DNA from 3 places in the Exiguobacterium sp. s64 genome. Region 2 is predicted to be linked to each of the others. Evidence: riboswitches for the same ligand, from Rfam matches in the RefSeq annotation. Region 2 holds a riboswitch; each other region holds the start of a gene.
What was found. A riboswitch is a leader RNA that binds a small molecule or an ion and turns the genes downstream of it on or off. The one in region 2 is predicted to bind thiamine pyrophosphate.
Positions count from the first base shown of each region.

Region 1 (6,324 bases), on a different contig from region 2:
GTCCCGAGCGCGGTCAATAAAAATGGGATCATGTACAACCCCCATCTTCTCCAGCTCACAGCAGAGAATAGCGTTTGAAGTGTAACTGTACCGAGAAAAACAGCAAGCGGAGTCCAAGGGTTATACATGAAGGCGAGACCGAACATGAGACATGCCACGGTCAGAAATTTAATCGTCGGGTTCATCTCATGAAATGTCATCGCGATTCCTCCATCAATAAGCCGTGGGTGCGTAGTAATTCTTTTTCATCCCAGAGTGAAGCGTCATATGGCCCACTCAAGTCGCCGTCACACATCAAATAATATGTGTTCGCAATCCGCGCGAAGCTGAGGTCGTGCGTCACAAACAAAATCGTCTGGCCGGATCGTGTTCGTTCGACCATTAAGTCATATAGCGCACGAAGCGATACCTCGTCTTGTCCGGCAGTCGGTTCATCAAACGCAATCAGTTGTTTATTAGACAGCATCATCACTCCGATGGCGAGCCTTCGTTTTTGACCGTGACTAAGGGAGAGTGGATGGTGGTCACGCACTGATTCGAGCCCGAGCCGCGTTAAGACGTCCTCAATCGGGCGATTATGGCCATATGCGAGTTCTCGGGTCACATCATTCGTAACGAATAGATGCGCCGGTGATTGCGGGACGAGGCCGACTTCACGATGTTTCCGGGCTAGGCTTCGCAGCCATGTCGACTTTCCGCTACCATTTCGACCGAGCACCGCAATGAGATCACCCTCAGCGACCTTTAACTCGCTCGCTGCTAATTGAAATGTTTTTCGTTTTAAATCCGGTATGTGAAATAACATTTCCTTTCCTCGTTCAACTTTAATTGGAGAGAACGCATAATCTGGTCGGACGATGAACGGTCCATCATAGTCGATGCGCCCACTCACGAGCTTTATTTGTCGGTCAAAAAAATCACCCCATATGTATGGCCGATGCTCGATGACGACAACGTTTACGGTCTGTGCGACGCCGTCGAGCCAACGAACGAAATGATGGGCGGTCTCAGGATCGAGGTGAGCGAGCGGCTCATCGAGGAGGAGCCACTCGGGACGGCCAATCAAGGCACAAGCGACGGCAATTTGCTGCTTCTCACCCCCCGATAGGTCATGAATGGTACGGTGACGATAATCGGTCAAATGCAACGCCTCTAACATTGTGGTGACACGGGCCATCATCTCGTATCTCGCGACGGCAAAGTTTTCGAGCGTGAAAATCAATTCTTCTTCGACCGTCTGCATGACGAACTGACTGTCCGGGTCCTGAAAGACTGTTCCGACGCGCCGGTTTACTTCGCCAGCTTCATACGTATCATAAGAGCGATCGAACAAGTGCAATCTGCCCGTCAGGATGCCATCACAATTGTCCGGATAGAGACGATTCATCAAAGCGAGCAATGTTGATTTTCCCGAACCACTTGCCCCTGTAATGACCGTTCTCCCTTTTGTTAGACGTAGTGTGATATCCGTCAAGACATCGCATTTCTTGTTCGGATAACGAAATGTCAGATGTTCTGCCTCAACCATGCATACGGTCCTGTCGCGCGAGAGCATACCCATCAAGCGCGCCCGTCCGAAGCAACAAGTCGCTCAAAATCTTACCGCCCAGACCAGCAATCAACATCCCGCTCGTTGCGCGTAAAGCGAACATCGTAGCCACATATGTCGGACTGAGGGCATTGAGCCCTCCCATGACGTACGTATATGCGAAACTTGTCACAGCAGCACTGAATCCGGCGAGCATGAGCACCCAAAGATCATAGCGTTTATAACCCGTCAAAGCGAACGCCGCTTCGGCGCCGATCCCTTGAACGATCCCGACTAAAATGATGCGCGGTCCGATGGCGTTGCCAATCATCATCTCAATCGTCGCCGCAAGCACTTCGGACAAGAATGCAGCCCCAGGCTTGCGAATGATATAAGCTGCGATAATCGAGACGATGAACCATATCCCAAAAATCCATTCGTAGGCGATTGGTCCAATCAGACCGGCCCACAAGTTCCCAGCATGGACGAACGCCAAATAGACCACTGCGAACACGACCGATAAAATCGACAACAAGACGATCTCTTTTAACTTCCACGATTTAAGCATCCATACGTCCCTCGTGTGACGGACTGTTCACGCTGAACGTCACCGTCATGACGACGTGGCTTGTCTTCTGTCGGACGCGATCAAACGTCGCCTCATAGAAAGCGAACACCGGCTCGATGTCCCCATGTATACCTGAGGCGTAATGCATCGAGTCATTGAAGACACCTCGCTCTTTCGCAAAAGCGATTTCTTCGTAGATGATGTCCATATAGTCGTCATCACCGAGCGGATAGAGCGCGAACTGTGAGGAGACATATTGCGGACCGACGGGACCATTAAGCGGTTCGCTCGACACAACGAGCACTTCATCTCCGGCTGTATCCCCTGGACACCCGACCGAGAACGTCCCGCTCATCGACACATGTTCCCCTGTCTTTGTCGCGTGTGACAGCACGGCCTTAGCCACATCGAATACATGCTCACTTCGTCCACGGATGACCGTCGACACGTCATCGGTATGTCGCCAGACGTTTTGCAAATCCGTCTCCTTCAACGCCCCTTTGATGATGCTCACGAAATCAGTCGTCATCGGGCTCAGTGTAAAGCGGAACCCGACGAACGGGCTCGTTCCACATTGTTTGTTCATGTTCTATTCCCCCTTATTATGTGTACACAAAAAAGCCGCATCCATGAGAATGCGGCCACTCGTCCAATTTTAATCCATTAGAAAAAGTGCCACACTTCCTCACGCCGGTATTACCCGGATCGAGTCATAAGGGATTGGAGCCATGCTCACATCTCAGCCGAAGCACCCCTAGTGTAGTCCAATGTATGCGGTTGTTCATGCAAGAATCAGTATAGACGACCGCTTTCATTTTGTAAACGGTCTTATGAGAACGTGACGACCTCGTTCCCCGGAAGTGTGTCCCGGAGCGTCGACCAATCCAGCGCCATCTCCTCATCTGTCAGCAGACAGTGATCGAGCTCTTGTTCGATGATGGCTCGATCCATCCGCTGCCCAATCAAGACGAGCTCCGTCTGTCGGTCACCGTACGGTTCGACATAGTCGGCGGCGAGTTCCGGTTCGGCCGCGAACATGTGACGACGCTCATCTTCCGGAAGCGTCGCGAGCCAGCGCCCGGCATGTTCGAGCGTCGAGGCGTAGCCCGCTTGTGAAAACAGACAGGCGAGGTCGTTCCGGGAAGCAATCCATAAGAACCCTTTCGCGCGGACGATTTCTTCCGGAAACGCCTCAATCCAGGCATGGAGACGCTCCGGGTGGAACGGCCGACGCCGACGATAGACGAATGAACTGATGTCGTATTCTTCCGTCTCCGGCGTGTGCACATCTGTCTCAAGTTCTTGAATCCACCCGGCCGCACGCATCGCCTGTTCGAAATCGAACAAATTGACATCCAACAGCTCGGTCAATTCCACGTTCGCATGGACAGACGTCAACAGCTTCGCGGTTGGGTTGAGCGCCTTCAACAGTCCGGTCATCTCGCCGAGTTCGGTCTCGGTCACGCGATCCGCCTTGTTGAAGACGATGATATCGGCGAATTCGACTTGGTCGACGAGCAGGTCGACGACTTCGCGGACGTCCGTCGCCTCAATCGCCTGCTTGCGTTCATGGAGCGACTCGCCCAAGTTGAAATCTTTTAAGAACCGAAACGCATCGACGACGGTCACTATCGCATCAATATAGACTCGGCTCGTCAAATCGATGCCGAGGGCGTCATCGGCATATGTAAACGTTTGGGCGACCGGGATCGGCTCTGAGATACCGGACGACTCGATGATGATTCCGTCGAGGTCCCGGTCGTTCGCAAGCTCTGCTACCGCCTCGAGCAGGTCCTCACGGAGCGTGCAACAGATGCAGCCGTTCGATAGTTCGACCAACTTTTCGTCCGTCCTTGAAAAACCGCCCTGTTCAATCAATCGCTCATCGATATTCAACTCGCTCATGTCGTTGACGATGACGGCGTATTTCTTGCCCGTCCGATTGTTCAATATGTGGTTCAATAGTGTCGTCTTACCGCTTCCTAAATAACCTGACAGCACGGTGATCGGGATTCGTCTCATTCTACCCACTCATAAATCGTAATGATTACTTTTTAGATAATGACGGGTCGGTGACGTCTTGTCAAGAAAAAAACACGCCCGTTTCCGGACGTGTTCTCCTGCCTATTCTTCTAACGCCTTGCGTTCGGCCTCTGAGCGTGGATAGGCGTTCGCCTGCCACTCGGCTCGATAAATCGAGTCGAGCTGGGTCAGACCGACCTCATCCGCGTCCTTATCGGCATCCACACTCGGCGTCTCATCCCACCGCGGATTCAAATACGTATGATCGTCTTCCCGGTTCGCCTCCAACAGCTTTTGAATCCCGACCCGGGCGACCGCCGCGAGCGCCAAACCGATTCCCGCACGAACGAGCAATCGTTTTACCATCTTCGTACCTCCTTATCGACCAAACCGATAGAGCGGCATCCCTTTCACATCTGTATCAATTTTAAAGACCGAACCTGCGTCCGGATGGGCCTCGAGCGCCGCGTCATCCATTCCTTCGCGCGCCGTCGTGATCGCAAGTTGTTTCAAGTCATCACCGACGAAACAGCATGACGTGACGTTCGGGGCCGGCACGAGCACCTCGAGCACTTTTTCACCCGTCTTCGGGTTCCAGCGCGAGACGCGTCCGCCCGCAAAGTGGGCAATCCATAAAAAGCCGTCTTCATCGGATGTCATACCGTCCGGGAATCCTTCCTCATCTTTGAAATCGATGACGACTTCCCCATCCCCGAGTGTTCCTGTCTTCAAGTCGAACGGGTATTTGCGGACCGTCTCGGTCGGTGTATCGATATGGTAGAACGTCGAGTGGTCCGGAGACCATGTCAGACCGTTCGACAGCGTCAGTTCACTGAGCATGACCTCGGTCGTGCCGTCACGGTTCAAGCGATAGAGCGTCGCCTCGTTCTCCTCGTCGTTGAGATGAAGCGTCCCGGCAAAGATTCGTCCGTACGGGTCGGCCTTTCCGTCGTTGAAGCGAAGATCACCTTCCGGGTCATCGAGTTCGACGAGTTTATCGAGTCGCTTCGATCCCTCGTCCCATTCATAGATGCCGTCTTTCAAGCCGACGACGACGCCGTCTGTCACTTTCGGGACCGCAAACCCGATCTGTTGTCCCATATCGAACGATGACAGCTCGTCTTCCTTTTCGTCGTACCACCAAAGTGTGTGTCCTTCGATGTCGACCCAATAGAACCGTTTCAGTTCAGCATCCCAACATGGGCCTTCCCCAAGTGTATTTCTGACTCGAATCCATAACGCCGCGTTTACTGTCTCCATTGAATTGCCTCCACTCTCTACATTGATTTCAACTGACTATTCCCTGAGCGGATGAGGTCTATTCAAGATTTTTCAAAATCGTTCCGCAGAGTCGTGGGCGATGTCCGTTTTTTCCTTCGTCGGAGCGGCTCTATGAAAAAAAAACTCCTTGAATCATTCGATTCAAGGAGTCCACTTATTTCGCACCTTCGACGTTCATATGTTTACTGCGCAACTGGCCGCATGCCGCATCGATGTCAGTCCCGTGCTCAAGGCGGACACCGGTGTTGATGCCACGCTTCTTCAAGACATCATAGAACGCCATGATGTCCTCCGAGGTACTGCGCTCGTATTGGATATGCTCGTTGACCGGGTTATACGGGATCAAGTTGACGTACGACTTGTCCTTGATATCGTCGATGAGGTCCGCCAATTCCTCAGCGTGCTCCGGCAAATCGTTCACTTTCGACAGGAGAATATATTCGAACGTGATTCGTTTGTTCGTCTTCTCGACGTAATACCGGATGGCCGGCATGAGCTTGTCGAGCGGGAACGCCCGGTTGATTTTCATGATTTGCGTCCGTAGCGCGTCGTTAGGCGCATGGAGCGACAGCGCCAAGTTGATGCGCAAATCGAGGTCCGCGAACTTGTAAATCTTGTCGGCAAGTCCGCTCGTCGAGACGTTGATTTTACGCGGGGCGATCGCGAGACCGCGCTCGTCCTTGACGACACGCAGGAAGTCGACCAAGTTGTCAAAGTTATCGAACGGTTCGCCGATTCCCATGACGACGATATGGCTGACCCGGGCCCCTTCGCCGACTTCGTCCAAGTAGTGTTGCACGGTCATAATTTGTTCGACGACTTCGCCCGCTGTCAAATCACGTGTCTTCTTCAAGAGACCGCTCGCACAGAAGCTGCAGCCGATATTGCACCCGACCTGCGTTGTTACACAGACCGAACGGCCGTA
Region 1 is NZ_JACSLH010000002.1:97,387-103,710, forward strand. Features, by position in the region: gene KNP64_RS04050 (energy-coupling factor transporter transmembrane component T family protein) at 1-200, opposite strand, end outside; gene KNP64_RS04055 (ABC transporter ATP-binding protein) at 197-1,528, opposite strand; gene KNP64_RS04060 (ECF transporter S component) at 1,521-2,096, opposite strand; gene KNP64_RS04065 (YkoF family thiamine/hydroxymethylpyrimidine-binding protein) at 2,089-2,682, opposite strand; TPP riboswitch at 2,762-2,862, opposite strand; gene KNP64_RS04070 (GTP-binding protein) at 2,925-4,118, opposite strand; gene KNP64_RS04075 (hypothetical protein) at 4,221-4,484, opposite strand; gene KNP64_RS04080 (SMP-30/gluconolactonase/LRE family protein) at 4,497-5,378, opposite strand; gene rlmN (dual-specificity RNA methyltransferase RlmN) at 5,554-6,324, opposite strand, start outside.
Region 1: linked by a shared signal. The riboswitch ahead of KNP64_RS04065 (YkoF family thiamine/hydroxymethylpyrimidine-binding protein) and the one ahead of thiW (energy coupling factor transporter S component ThiW) in region 2 are both predicted to bind thiamine pyrophosphate.

Region 2 (6,324 bases):
TGGTCGCCATAAAAGACGACCAAGGCGTCGTCCCACTTTTCGTCCGCCTTCAGTCGTTCGACCATGAGACCGACGGCGGCATCGCTGTAGTGGACGGTGTGATAATAGTCTTGGAGGAGCGGGTCCTCGTATTCCGATAGATCCAACCGTTTCTCCTCGTCCGGAATCTCATACGGCGTATGGCTCGTCAACGCGACCATGAAGGAATAGAACGGCTCGTCCAACGTGTCCAAGTGGTCGACCGATGTCGTCAGGAACTCCTTGTCGCCGACGGCCATACCGATGACCGGATTGGCCGGATAATCGCCTTGGTGGAAGAAGTGGTTGTAGCCAATTTGCTCATAGAAGTTGGCACGATTCCAAAACTCCTTGTCGAACGCATGCATCGCGGCCGTATCATAGCCGGCTCGTCGTAACTGCTCAGGCAAGGCGTCAAACGTGTTCGTCGCATACTGCGTATACACCGAACCTGATTTGACGGGATAGAGCGAGGCGTTGACGGTGAATTCCGCATCAGACGTCCGGCCCTCGTGCGTCTGATGATAAAAATTCGGGAAATACAGCATCTCATCACGAAGCGCGTTCAAATTCGGCGTCAGCTCCTGCCCGTTGACCGTCTGACCGATGACGGATGCTTGGAACGACTCGAGTTGGACGACGATGACGTTCGTGTCGGCTGTAGCCTCGACCGGTTCGGTCGCCAACGCTTCGATTTGGCCGCGCTCCCGTTCCGTCAGGTCGTCACCGAGGTTCAACGCGTCGCGAAGGCCACGGAACGTATCGAGCCCGTGATAGCCCCAAAAGCCGAGCTGATAATACTCGCGCATGTTCGAAATCGAGCTTTTCCGGTGATCTGTTTCGGCGTAATGAACAACGGTCGGGACGGTAAAGACGATGAAGCCGACAAGAAAACCGGCGACCGCCAAACGGCGACCGAGACGTTTCGGTTCCGTGATGGGGTGTCGCTTCATATAGAGGAGGACAGCCGCGTAGACGAGCAAATCTGTGAACAAGATGAAGTCAGGAGCTTGAATCAGTGTCAGAAAGCCGCCCCCGACGTCTCCCATCTGGCCGATGTCAGAGAGCAAGGCGGCCGACAGCAAGTTACCGAAATAGCGGTAGTACCAGACGTCCGAGATGAGTAGCGTGCTGTGCAGAAACAGCGACGCGAACAAAATCCAGCGACGTGTCTGCGATTTTACGAGTAGCGCCCAACTCGTCATCATCAAGATGGTCGCGAGGTTGATGAATAGAAAAGGTAGGTCGAACGCGCTCGCGGTCAACAGGCTGAAGAGGAACAGCTTGGCGAGGGAGAGCGATAAGTAACTCCAATAATCGAGATATTTCATGAAAGGCCTCCAAACGGTACGGACAAAGTGTGTTCTTTGTCTTGTACCTGTTCGAAGACGGCGAAAAACATGAGGGTGTGCGATTTTGGCAATAAAAAAAGCAAGGCAGCGCCTCACTTGATGACAAACGTGTCCCGGAGCTCGATAATCGTGCCTTCCGGGGCTTTTAATTTACTCAAATGACCATCAACGACGAAGTAGATGTTCCCGCCGTGCTTTGGTAGGAACGTTACACCGAGGTCCTCGAGGCGCCGCACTTCTGTTTCGAGGTCATCGACATAAAGCGCGAAGTGGACCGGGCCGGCCACGTGCTTTGAATAAGGCGACAACGTCTCGTCGACTTTTGCCGTTTGAAGCTCGATATAGAAATCGCCAAGTTTGAGCCAGCTGTTGTACGCGCGCGTATGAAAGTCAGGTGACTCCTGAACGAGTTCGAAGCCGAGCGCCTCATAAAATTGTTTGGACGCCTCATAGTCGGGTGTTTGAATACAGATGTGATGGATTTGTTTCATGATGTCACTCCTTTGTTTTAGTGTATCGAATCAACGTTCTGAACGGAACTTTTCTTCACGTGAGACGTATAGGACACCGAGGAGGGAATGATGATGAAAATCCAATACGAATTGACGGAAGACGACTATATCCGGTTCAACTTGAGCCATATTAAACGTTCGAAGACCGGAAAGCGAATGATTCTCCTGCAGCGAATCATCGGACCACTTATCTTTTTAGGCGCTGCTTTCGTGCTGGCGACGTGGCTCCAAGAGACGGACTGGTGGCTGTACGGGATATACGGAATCGCGAGCGTTCTGTGGTTCCTATATTATCCGAAATACTTTGAACGGCACGTCCGGAAGCAGACGCGGCGTCTCATCGACGAACGCAGCAACGAAGGTATGCTTGGCTTGCATACGATGGATTTGGAGGAGACTGGTCTGCGCGATTTAAATGAGTTCGGCGAGACGCGTGTGTCATGGGCAGGAATCAAGGAAGTCGTCGAGGAGGACGATTATGTGTATCTATACAACTCCTCGGTCAGCGCCTATATCTTGCCGAAGCGCGGACTGGACATGGAAGAGGTGCGCCGATGGCTGCCGATACGCTGACGATTCAACTTGTCGATGACACGAACCGGGAGGCTGTTGTCGCCTTGACCGTCGCTTCTGACCAAGCTCGCTTTATCGAAACAAACGCCGAATCGCTCCGCGAGATGGAAACCGATGTCAAATATGCGTGGCAGTGCTATGCACTTTGTCGCGATGATCATCCCGTCGGTTTCATGATGATTGGGGCAGAGAACAAGGTGGAGCGTTACATCTGGCTCGATCGATTTATGATCGATGTGACAGAGCAAGGGAAAGGTATCGGTTCAACATGTTTACAACTTGCGATTCAGTGGATGCAAGAACACTTCGATGTCGATGACCTCATCCTCAGTTTGCATCCGATGAACGAACCGGCAAAACGGTTCTATGCGAAGGGGGGATTTGTCGACAGTGTCCTGATTGATGAGGCAAACGGGGAAGAGATTTGGGTGTATCACGTCAAACAGGGACAGCCGTCATGAGTCGGCCGTCCCTGCTTTTGTGGACGATGTATTTTGGACAGCACTGCCCGCTTTGAAAAAGAGAACGATCACGGCCACTCCGAAAATCGAGATGAACACGTTTTGGAGCAACACATCGACGAACATCGGCTCGCTCGAGAATGTACCCGTTGCGATTTGAGCGTTCCACCGTGTATACATGGCAATCCGTTCAAGTGTGTACAACAGACCGGACATGAACAGGCAAGCGGTAGCCGCCAATAATAGCGTCAATCGATTCAAGACATGACTTCCCAGTATGTGTTATCCTGATTTTACCATTTTTTTCAGCGGGGGGAACTCCTATTTATCGTTTCACCGTGAGCGGTCGTAATTGCTTGACCCGAGCCAAGACGATCCAGCCGAGCACGGCCCCAGTCACACTCGAGGCAAGGAAGGCTGGGAAGAAGAACAGCGCCCCGAACTCGGTCCCCATCAACACCTTGGCGTACGGGACGGCGACGAGCGAAGCGATGAGGCCGGTCCCGATGACTTCACCAAATGCGGCGAAGGCTACGCGGTTCGTCTTCATATAGAAGACCCCGGCCAAAAGCGCCCCAATCATACCTCCGGGAAAGGCCAAGAGCGACCCGGTACCGGTCATGACACGGACGATTCCGGTCACGAACGCAACGAGAACGGCCCCGATCGGCCCGACGGTGACGGCGGCGATGACGTTCACCATATGTTGAATCGGATAGGCACGGGCGACACCGGTCGGAATCGAGATGAACAGGGAACCGATGACGGCGATGGCGATGAGCATCGCCATCCAAGTGAGTTGTTGAATACGCATAGATAGTCTCCTTTCAAAATGAAAACGCCACTTCTCCAAGTGGAAAAGTGGCGTGGAAAGACAGACGAATCCCACACCACTTCCCTACGCTGGTATGAGCCAGATCAGGTTCGAAGGGTCCGGCGCATGCCGTCTCAGCCCGAAGGCTCCCCTAGTGGTCGTTTATTAACATGAGTATAGCATACCGTCACTTGACGCGGTCGAGCTTTCGTGGTCGGAACGCGACATAGATGATTCCGACGAACAGGCCGTACAACAAAAGGGAGAAGACGAGATTGATCAGCCACGGGAGTGTCCCCATGAACACGGCGACGGACGCGTTTTGAAACCAGACGAGCGAGAGCGACAGCCCGACAAAGCTGAGAACGAGCGTTGTCCAAAAGCCGACAGCTCGGCGCTTGAACAGACGCCAAACGAGCAGCCCGATGATGAGACTGACGACGGCCGTCGCCCCTAAGTACATATACAAGATGGCATCGACCGGGTATGAGTAATATACAACGTCCATATCGTTTCCTCCTAGGAGATGATGAAAGAAAGAGTGAAAAGGATGAGACAGGCAATCCCATGGCGTGAACGATCGTTTCGTGAACGGTTCGAACGATGGATTGAGGCAAACGTGCCGAATGCGAGGTGGCACGTGATCAAAGATACCGATTTGACGTACTTGCTTGTTGGCGCGCTCGATGAGGAACGTTACTACGCCAAAGTGGTGACCGATATCAGCCGCGGCGAGGCCGGATTGTCGGCGTTTCTGGCCGAGCGGCATCCTGATTTCGTGCCTGACGTCATCGCCATCGATTCAGCCCGGAACTGGTTGCTCATGCGAGACATCGGCGGAGAGGCGCTACGTGAACGACCTGACGTGAGTCGATACGAAGCGGCGTTGCGTCAATACGCACAGCTGCAGCGACAGGAGATCGACCAGATCGAGACCTACTTGTCTTACGGCATCCCGGACCGCCGACCGGCCAAGTTGAAGGGCGAAATTCGCACGTATTTACCTGAGCTCTGCGCCGGGCTCGAGCAATACAAAGCCGAGGCTATGCTCGCGCTTCAAGATGAATTGATCGCGATGTGCGATGAGCTGGCGATTGGGATGCCGATGAGTCTCGAGCACGGTGATTTGCACGGCGGCAACATCTTCTGGCGGGAACGGACGAATGATTTGTGTATCCTCGACTGGGGCGACGCGACCGTCACACATCCGTTTTTCAGCGTGCGCGTGTTTTGGAACGCGCTGTACGACTTATTGCCGGAAGAAGACGAGGTCGCCTGGTATGAACAGATTCAAACGATGCGTACGGTTTACTTGGAAGCGTGGAGCGGCGTCGCACCCAAGGACGTACTTTGGCGTCATCTATTGATCGCCGAAGAGCTCGGTTGCGTCTATCGTGCCTTGTCGTGGCATGTATATGTGACGAGGTACCGGTACGATGTAGCTGAGTCGAGCGATAAGCCGGCGCAATGGCTCAATTTGCTACTCGAGTACCGGGACTTGAAACGACGCTTCCCATAAGTCATTCATGTTTCTCGAGTAGGTTTTCATAATCCGTCTCGCTCCAAAACAGCGGAGCAATCGACTCCGGCCCTTTGAAAATCTCACCGTCTCGGTCGTAGACGATGGCGTAGCCGCCTTCGACTTCAAAGACGATCAAGTCGGCCTTCACTTCCTTGACCCCGTTTCCCGCGATGATGACGTTCTCGAGCGGATCGCGCGCCAGTTGTACGCCCCATTCGTCGAGCTCGACGATGAGCGCGGATGTGTAGGCGTGGCGATTATAGAGCGCCTGAAACTCGTCTTCGGTCAAAACGACGTCCGTCGGTGGGGCACTCGTCCCATATTTTCGTTTCTCGATTTCTTCGACGAATTGAAGGAACGATGCTTCTTGCCAAAACAGCGGCGCGACCGACTCGGGACCGTTGGCGATGTCTCCGTTCGCGCTCTCATAGACGGTGGCGTACGTGCCGTCGTCAAGTTTGAACGGATGAATGTCGGCGTATGTATGCTGGATGCCGTCGCCGGCGATGACGACGTGCTCGAACGTCTCGCGGAACGGGGTGAGTCCATCGTTCTCGAGTGCCTTCAAGAGCGGCGGGACTTTTTCATATTGGTCGAAGACGTCTTTAAAATCTTCTCGCGTCCAAGCGGTGATGTCTTCGGACGACGGTTCATTTGTATCGGCCGGGACGATGGGTTGCTCAACGGAATCGGTGCACCCGGTCAGCAAAAACACACTGAATCCGAGTAGGCCTAGGCGTTTCATCAATCAAACCTCCTAAGAAAGTTACATTTTTTTCCTATTATCAATGAGCGTAGCATGTTTGCCAGTCATTGAGAACCCGGGTACTTTCTCGCTCAGGGTTGCCGCTTCAAGTAACGGTCGAGTGCCTCGTGAAATCGTTGTTGTTGCTCGAACGGGATGTCATGATCGGATGCGGGACCATAGCGAATCAGATGATAGAGCGAGGCATCGATATCTGTCAGCTCGATGCGCTCGAACCAGTCGACGACCGTCTCATTCGTCCGAAGTTTTAACTCAGGGGCGAGCGACGCGTTGAACGTGATCAGCCAATCCCTCAGTTCGATATTC
Region 2 is NZ_JACSLH010000008.1:21,575-27,898, forward strand. Features, by position in the region: gene KNP64_RS11560 (LTA synthase family protein) at 1-1,349, opposite strand, end outside; gene KNP64_RS11565 (VOC family protein) at 1,463-1,861, opposite strand; gene KNP64_RS11570 (YcxB family protein) at 1,955-2,455, shown strand; gene KNP64_RS11575 (GNAT family N-acetyltransferase) at 2,437-2,916, shown strand; gene KNP64_RS11580 (hypothetical protein) at 2,911-3,177, opposite strand; gene thiW (energy coupling factor transporter S component ThiW) at 3,242-3,730, opposite strand; TPP riboswitch at 3,795-3,893, opposite strand; gene KNP64_RS11590 (hypothetical protein) at 3,918-4,238, opposite strand; gene KNP64_RS11595 (aminoglycoside phosphotransferase family protein) at 4,281-5,249, shown strand; gene KNP64_RS11600 (hypothetical protein) at 5,251-5,997, opposite strand; gene KNP64_RS11605 (hypothetical protein) at 6,090-6,324, opposite strand, start outside.

Region 3 (6,324 bases), on a different contig from region 2:
CGACGAGTGCCGGCCCGCCGCCCGACAATTTGAGCGGGAATCCGTTCAACTCGGTGATCTCGATCGTCCCGCCGCCGATTGAAATCCCGACGATTTCAAACGTACCGTCCTCGTCTTCTAGCCGGACGCGGGCCGTGTTCGGATGGTCCGTCAGCGCATCGCTCGTCTCAAAGACGACCTCGATGCCGCGCTCTTTCGCGATATCGAGCGCTTGCGGGATTCGCAAATCAAACGTATCGAAGCCCATGATCCCACCGACGATGGCCACATCGGTACCGTGCCCCCGATACGTATCGGCGAACGACCCATAAAACGTGATGTGTGCGAGTCGTGGCGTTCGCCCGAACAACTTCCCAGCCATGAGGCCGATGCGCGCGGCTCCGGCCGTATGCGAACTCGATGGACCGACCATGACCGGTCCGATGATATCAAACACACTGCGATATTTCATCGCATTTCCCCCTTTCAAAAAAACCCTACCTTCATTATACAGAAGGTAGGGCTGAGTTACAGCTTATTCCACACTAAAAATGTAGGAGTAGAGCGGTTGTTTCCCGTCATGAACCTCGATTTCAATCTCGTCGTTCTTCGACTCGATGTACGCCGAGAGTGCCTCCACGTCTTCTGCTGACGAACCTTCGCCCGTCAAGATCGTGATGATCTCATCGTCGGCATCCACGAGGGCGTCGACTAATTTCTTCGCCGCTTCGAGGCTCGAGGCCGATGAGGCGACGATTTTCTTCTCGGCGATCGCCATGTGGTCGTCTTTACGAATCTCGACGCCGTCGATACTCGTATCACGAACCGCATACGTCACTTGACCAGACTTGACGGTACTAGCCGCCATCTTCATGACGCTTTCGTTCGTCTCGACATCGGCTTCCGGGTTGAACGCGATCGCTGCCGCAAGTCCTTGTGGCACCGTCTTCGTCGGAATGACCGAGACGCCGCAAGGTGCGACCGAAGCCGCTTGTTCGGCAGCCATGATGATGTTCGAGTTGTTCGGGAAGATGAAGACATGATCCGCGTTGGCCGCTTCAATCGCCTTGACGATATCTTCCGTCGACGGGTTCATCGTCTGACCGCCTTCGATGACGTGAGCCGCACCGAGTGAACGGAACAAGTCGCTGACACCTTCACCCATCGCGACCGTGACAATCGCATATGGCGCTTTCGCCTTCGGAGCCGTCGGTTGGACGCCATGTTGGTTCGCGCCGTGTTCTTCTTCTAAAATGGTCGAGTGCTGTTGACGCATGTTCTCGATTTTGACAGCGACGAGTTCACCGTAACGCTGTCCTTTCGTGATGACGTCGCCTGGCGTCTCGACGTGAACGTGAACTTTAAGCAACTCTTCATCTGCGACGACGAGGAGTGAGTCCCCGAGTTCAGACAGTTCGTTGCGGAACGCATCCTCGTTGAACGGGGCATCCTTCAACTTCGCGTCTTGGAAACGAACCATGATTTCCGTGCAATAACCAAACTCGATGTCTTCGGTCGACATGAATCCTTGCGCGGCGTGGGCATGATGTTCGGCTTCGATGAGCGCATCCATGACCGGTGCATGTGGCTTCTCAAGCTCTTTTCCTTCAAGGCTCGCAAGGAACCCTTCATAAATAACGAGCAAGCCTTGGCCGCCCGAATCGACGACGCCAACTTCTTTCAAGACCGGCAATAAGTCCGGCGTCCGCTCGAGTGAAGCTTTCGCTTCCACGATCACACGTTCCATGAACTCGTTGAAGTCGCTCGTCGACTCTGAAGCACGGAGCGCTTCGTCGGCCGCTTCACGAGCAACCGTCAAAATCGTTCCTTCAACCGGTTTCATAACCGCCTTGTATGCCGTGTCGACACCACGTTTCAATGCCTCAGCGAAATCGACTGTCGACACTTCGGTCTTTCCTTCGATTGCTTTACCGAAGCCACGGAACAATTGGCTTAAAATAACACCGGAGTTCCCGCGTGCCCCCATCAAGAGACCACGTGCAAACTTCGATGAGACGTCAGCGATATTTGCCGTGTTGAGTGCGGCCACTTCCTTCGCACCCGATGTCATCGTCAAATTCATGTTCGTCCCCGTGTCGCCATCCGGCACCGGGAAGACGTTAAGCGAATCTACATAATCCGCATTCTGGCTCAAGTTGGCTGCACCGTTCGCGACCATGTTCGCGAACACCAATCCATCTAAACGTTTTAAACCCACACCAAATCCTCCTTCGTTCTCGTCAGTCATTCGTCAGACGAACGCCTTGTACGAATATGTTTACCGACGAAACGTTTAATCCTAAAGTTTCACCGAGCGTGTATTTTACACGGCTTTGCACGTTGTATGCGACTTCCGACACTTTCGTCCCGTAGCTCACAATGATGTGCATGTCGATATGTACGTCTTCTCCATCTTGACGTACGACCACGCCTCGGGCGTAGTTTTCACGCTTCAATAGTTCTGCAATCCCGTCTTTCAATTGAGCTTGAGACGCCATTCCCACAACGCCGAAACATTCCATCGCCGCACCGCCTGCGAGTGTTGCGACCACGTCGTTCGTGATGTCAATATTGCCATATGTTGTCTTCATTTCAATTGCCATATGGAGTAGCCTCCTTCATTCGGAATGATTCCTTCACTACATTCTACAATAAGTACCTAGTTATTAAAAGAACCTGCTCCATAAACTCGGTCAATTGTAGCCGTAACCCTCATTCATTATTAAAATCCTTTCCAGTAATGTCAAGTTTTTTTCTTGTCATCCTATGATTTTCTAGTTGCATCGTGAAAAAACCCGTGCTAATATAAACGAGTGTCTATTAGGACGAACCCACATAAAAAAGGAGGGGAAACGCATGGCACGTAAATGCTACGTAACAGGTAAATCACCTAAATCAGGTAACAACCGTTCGCACGCACTCAACAAGACAAAACGCACTTGGGGTGTAAACGTACAAAAAGTTCGTATTCTCGTTGACGGTAAACCTAAACGAGTTTGGGTTTCAGCTCGCGCTCTTAAATCAGGTCTCGTTGAACGCGTATAATTTTTATACACGAACGAAATAAATCCCAGCGGCATTCGCCGATGGGATTTTTTTGTGTTCATTTTTTGATATACAGCACGAGCACCGTGCCTTCATGCACAATCAAATCCGCTGATTCGCCGGCCCACTCGTTCGAGATTGTGAGCGCCTCATGGCTGACGACATCGTGACGGTCGAGCGGATATTTGACGCCGCGGATTGACACGTTCGCCCGCTTCCACGGGACGAGCGACAAATAGTGATCGTCTTGACGTGGGAGCTCGTGACGCCCGGTTCCGACAAGACGAACGGTTTGCCCGGCCGTGAACAAACGCATCTCTGGATACGCCTCGAGCAGCCCAATATTACCGAGCGTCATGTCGAGGCGTCCACCGAGAGCGCCGTACACGAGCATCTCCGTCGCCCCGTGTCCACGGGCCGCCTCGAGCGCGATCTCAAGGTCGGTCACATCTTTTTCAGATGGGTAACGGACGGCGTCGATCGGCACTTCGCCCGTGAAAGAGTCGAAATCGCCGACGACGAGATCCGGGTTCAGCCCTTGGTTCAACAGTGTCTCGTACCCCCCGTCGACGCCGATGATGTAATCGACGTCACTAGGGAGTCCCGAGATTGGTTCCGGGCTAGCCGCCACAATCAACACCCGCATTAGCGGACGTCCCGGGTCGCGAGCGTGGCGAAACGTGGTGCCGAGACGAACAAGAGAACGAGGACGACGGCCGACACGAGGAAGGACGGCAACATATACGTCATGTTATAAGCAAACGAATAGGCGACGACCGGCCCTTCCGCATACTCGGCGAAGAAAACGATCCCTGATAAAACGTGGGCGCCGTAGCGAAGCAAAGAACCGAGGAGCGCCCCGAGCACCAAGTAGACGACGAGCGTCTTTTTCGCCTCGTCCTTGGCGGCTCGTTTCACTTGTCCGGCGAACAGTCCGGCCATACCGACGACACCATAAGCGAATGTGTAGTCGAGCAGGAACTGGACCGGCGTGAAGATGTAAGCCCCGAACAGCAGTTGCAACGTTCCGACGAGCGCTCCTGTCGCCAGTCCTCCTTTTAATCCATGGCGGTACGCCATCACGAAGATTGGCAACATCGCCAGGCTGATCGATCCACCCTGCGGCATCCGGAACGGGATGAGCAAATCAAAGATCAAGCCGAGTGCGGCGAACAATGAGATTTCAATGAGCGCCTGTAGTTTTAAACGTTGTTTCATCTTATTCCCTCCTAATTATATGAGCGAACGACAAAAAGCAGCATGACGTAAACGCCATGCTGCTATCGAGTAGCAACGTGCATTTTCGCCACATCCCTACGTCCGTGTGAACGGAACAGGTTCAAAGGGTTAGCAAATGCCTCTCAGCCACAGAATGTGACACCCCTTGCGACAATATTTGTTGTTCTATTGACGATTATACACGAGATGCGTGACGAATGCTATCGATTGCGTCTTTATAGCTCGGCTCGTTATAGATGGCTGAGCCAGCCACGAGCACATCAGCTCCAGCGTCGATGCATAATTTCGCCGTCTCTGCGTTGACACCGCCGTCGATCTCGATTTCAAAGTCGAGACGACGCGCTTGGCGCATCTCGCTCAGCGCTGCAATTTTCGGGACGACCGATTCGATGAATGCCTGGCCCCCAAAGCCAGGGTTCACCGTCATAAGGAGCACCATGTCGACGTCACCGAGCACATGTTCAATCGACGACAGCGGCGTATGCGGATTCAAGACGACACCACACTTGGCGCCAGCCGCTTTGATTTGTTGCAACACGCGATGCAAATGATTCGTCGCTTCAACGTGGACGGTGACGATGTCTGCCCCGGCCTTGATAAAATCTTCGACGAACCGTTCGGGCTGGTCGATCATCAAATGGACGTCGAGTACCATGTCCGACTTCTTCCGTAAGCTCGCTAACACCGGTAGGCCGATTGAGATGTTCGGGACGAATTGACCGTCCATGACGTCAAAATGGATGTAATCCGCTCCAGCCTCTTGGACCGCCTTCACTTCTGCCTCTAAATTGGCGAAGTCCGCCGCTAAAATCGATGGTGCAATTTTAATCATGTCAGTACCTCCGTTGTCTATCGTTTAACTCTGCCATAAACGTAACATAATTCTCATAGCGGGTGGAAGCGATTTCTCCAGCTTCGACGGCCGCTTTGACGGCACAACCTGGTTCGTTCAAATGGGCACAACCGCGGAATTTACAGTCATCGTGCCGCTCGACGAACTCAGGGAAACACCAGCGCATCTCTTCGACTTCGAGTTCTTCTGGGAACTCGAGGCTCGAGAAACCAGGCGTATCGGCCACGAGCCCGTCGGCAAGCGTGATAAGGGTGACGTGACGCGTCGTATGCTTACCGCGCCCGAGTGATTTCGAGATTTTCCCGGTCGCAAGTTCAAGCTCAGGTGCGACCGCGTTCAAGAGCGAGCTCTTGCCGACCCCGGTCTGTCCGGCGAATACGCTCGTCTTCTCCTTAAACGACCCACGAATTTGTTCGATTCCCGATCCGTCCTCGGTCGACGTCTCGATGACCTCATAGCCGATCGAACGGTATAAGGCCGCTGCTTCATGAATCTTCTCCCGTTCCGACTCCGTCAACAAGTCCATTTTCGTCAAAACGATAATCGGATGGACTTGCTTCGATTCAATCAAGACGAGGAAACGGTCGAGCAGATGGAACGAGAACGCCGGCTCTTTTACCGAGAATAACAAGAACGCTTGATCGATATTGGCGATTGGCGGACGGACGAGATGGTTCGACCGCTCGTCAACAGCCAATATATAACCGGTACCATCCCCTTGGTCTTGGATGTCGACATCGTCGCCGACGACAGGTGAGATGTTCCGGTTTCGGAAATTGCCGCGGGCGCGACAACGGATCTCTTGTTTCTCTTCCGTCATGACGTCATAAAACCCGCCTTGTAATCGAATAATCGTACCTTTCATTCCATTACCTCCTTAGAAAAAGAGGCGACGCGCACGCCACCTCTTCATTGTGATTCTTTTGCTTGTGCGTAAGTCACCGTATCCGTGCGAACAACTTCGCCATCGACTTCAATCGTCGCGGTTCCGACTTCGTCCGGTGCGATGACGAGCGTATACGAGTAAGTCGTCGTCTCCGTTATCTTATCACGCAACACCTCGACTTCGCCACGGGCATCGACCGTCCGAATGACGACTTCGAGCGCTTCAGCCTCTTCCCCTTCGGGCGGCGGCTCGATTTCGACGTTGACTTCCCGTTCGATTGAGACGTCGGTCGGTTCGACCCCTTGTGACACGATGACGGTCA
Region 3 is NZ_JACSLH010000001.1:384,152-390,475, reverse strand. Features, by position in the region: gene sdaAB (L-serine ammonia-lyase, iron-sulfur-dependent subunit beta) at 1-451, opposite strand, end outside; gene KNP64_RS01990 (DAK2 domain-containing protein) at 515-2,197, opposite strand; gene KNP64_RS01985 (Asp23/Gls24 family envelope stress response protein) at 2,220-2,582, opposite strand; gene rpmB (50S ribosomal protein L28) at 2,836-3,024, shown strand; gene KNP64_RS01975 (thiamine diphosphokinase) at 3,083-3,670, opposite strand; gene thiT (energy-coupled thiamine transporter ThiT) at 3,670-4,242, opposite strand; TPP riboswitch at 4,319-4,419, opposite strand; gene rpe (ribulose-phosphate 3-epimerase) at 4,439-5,095, opposite strand; gene rsgA (ribosome small subunit-dependent GTPase A) at 5,097-5,981, opposite strand; gene pknB (Stk1 family PASTA domain-containing Ser/Thr kinase) at 6,026-6,324, opposite strand, start outside.
Region 3: linked by a shared signal. The riboswitch ahead of thiT (energy-coupled thiamine transporter ThiT) and the one ahead of thiW (energy coupling factor transporter S component ThiW) in region 2 are both predicted to bind thiamine pyrophosphate.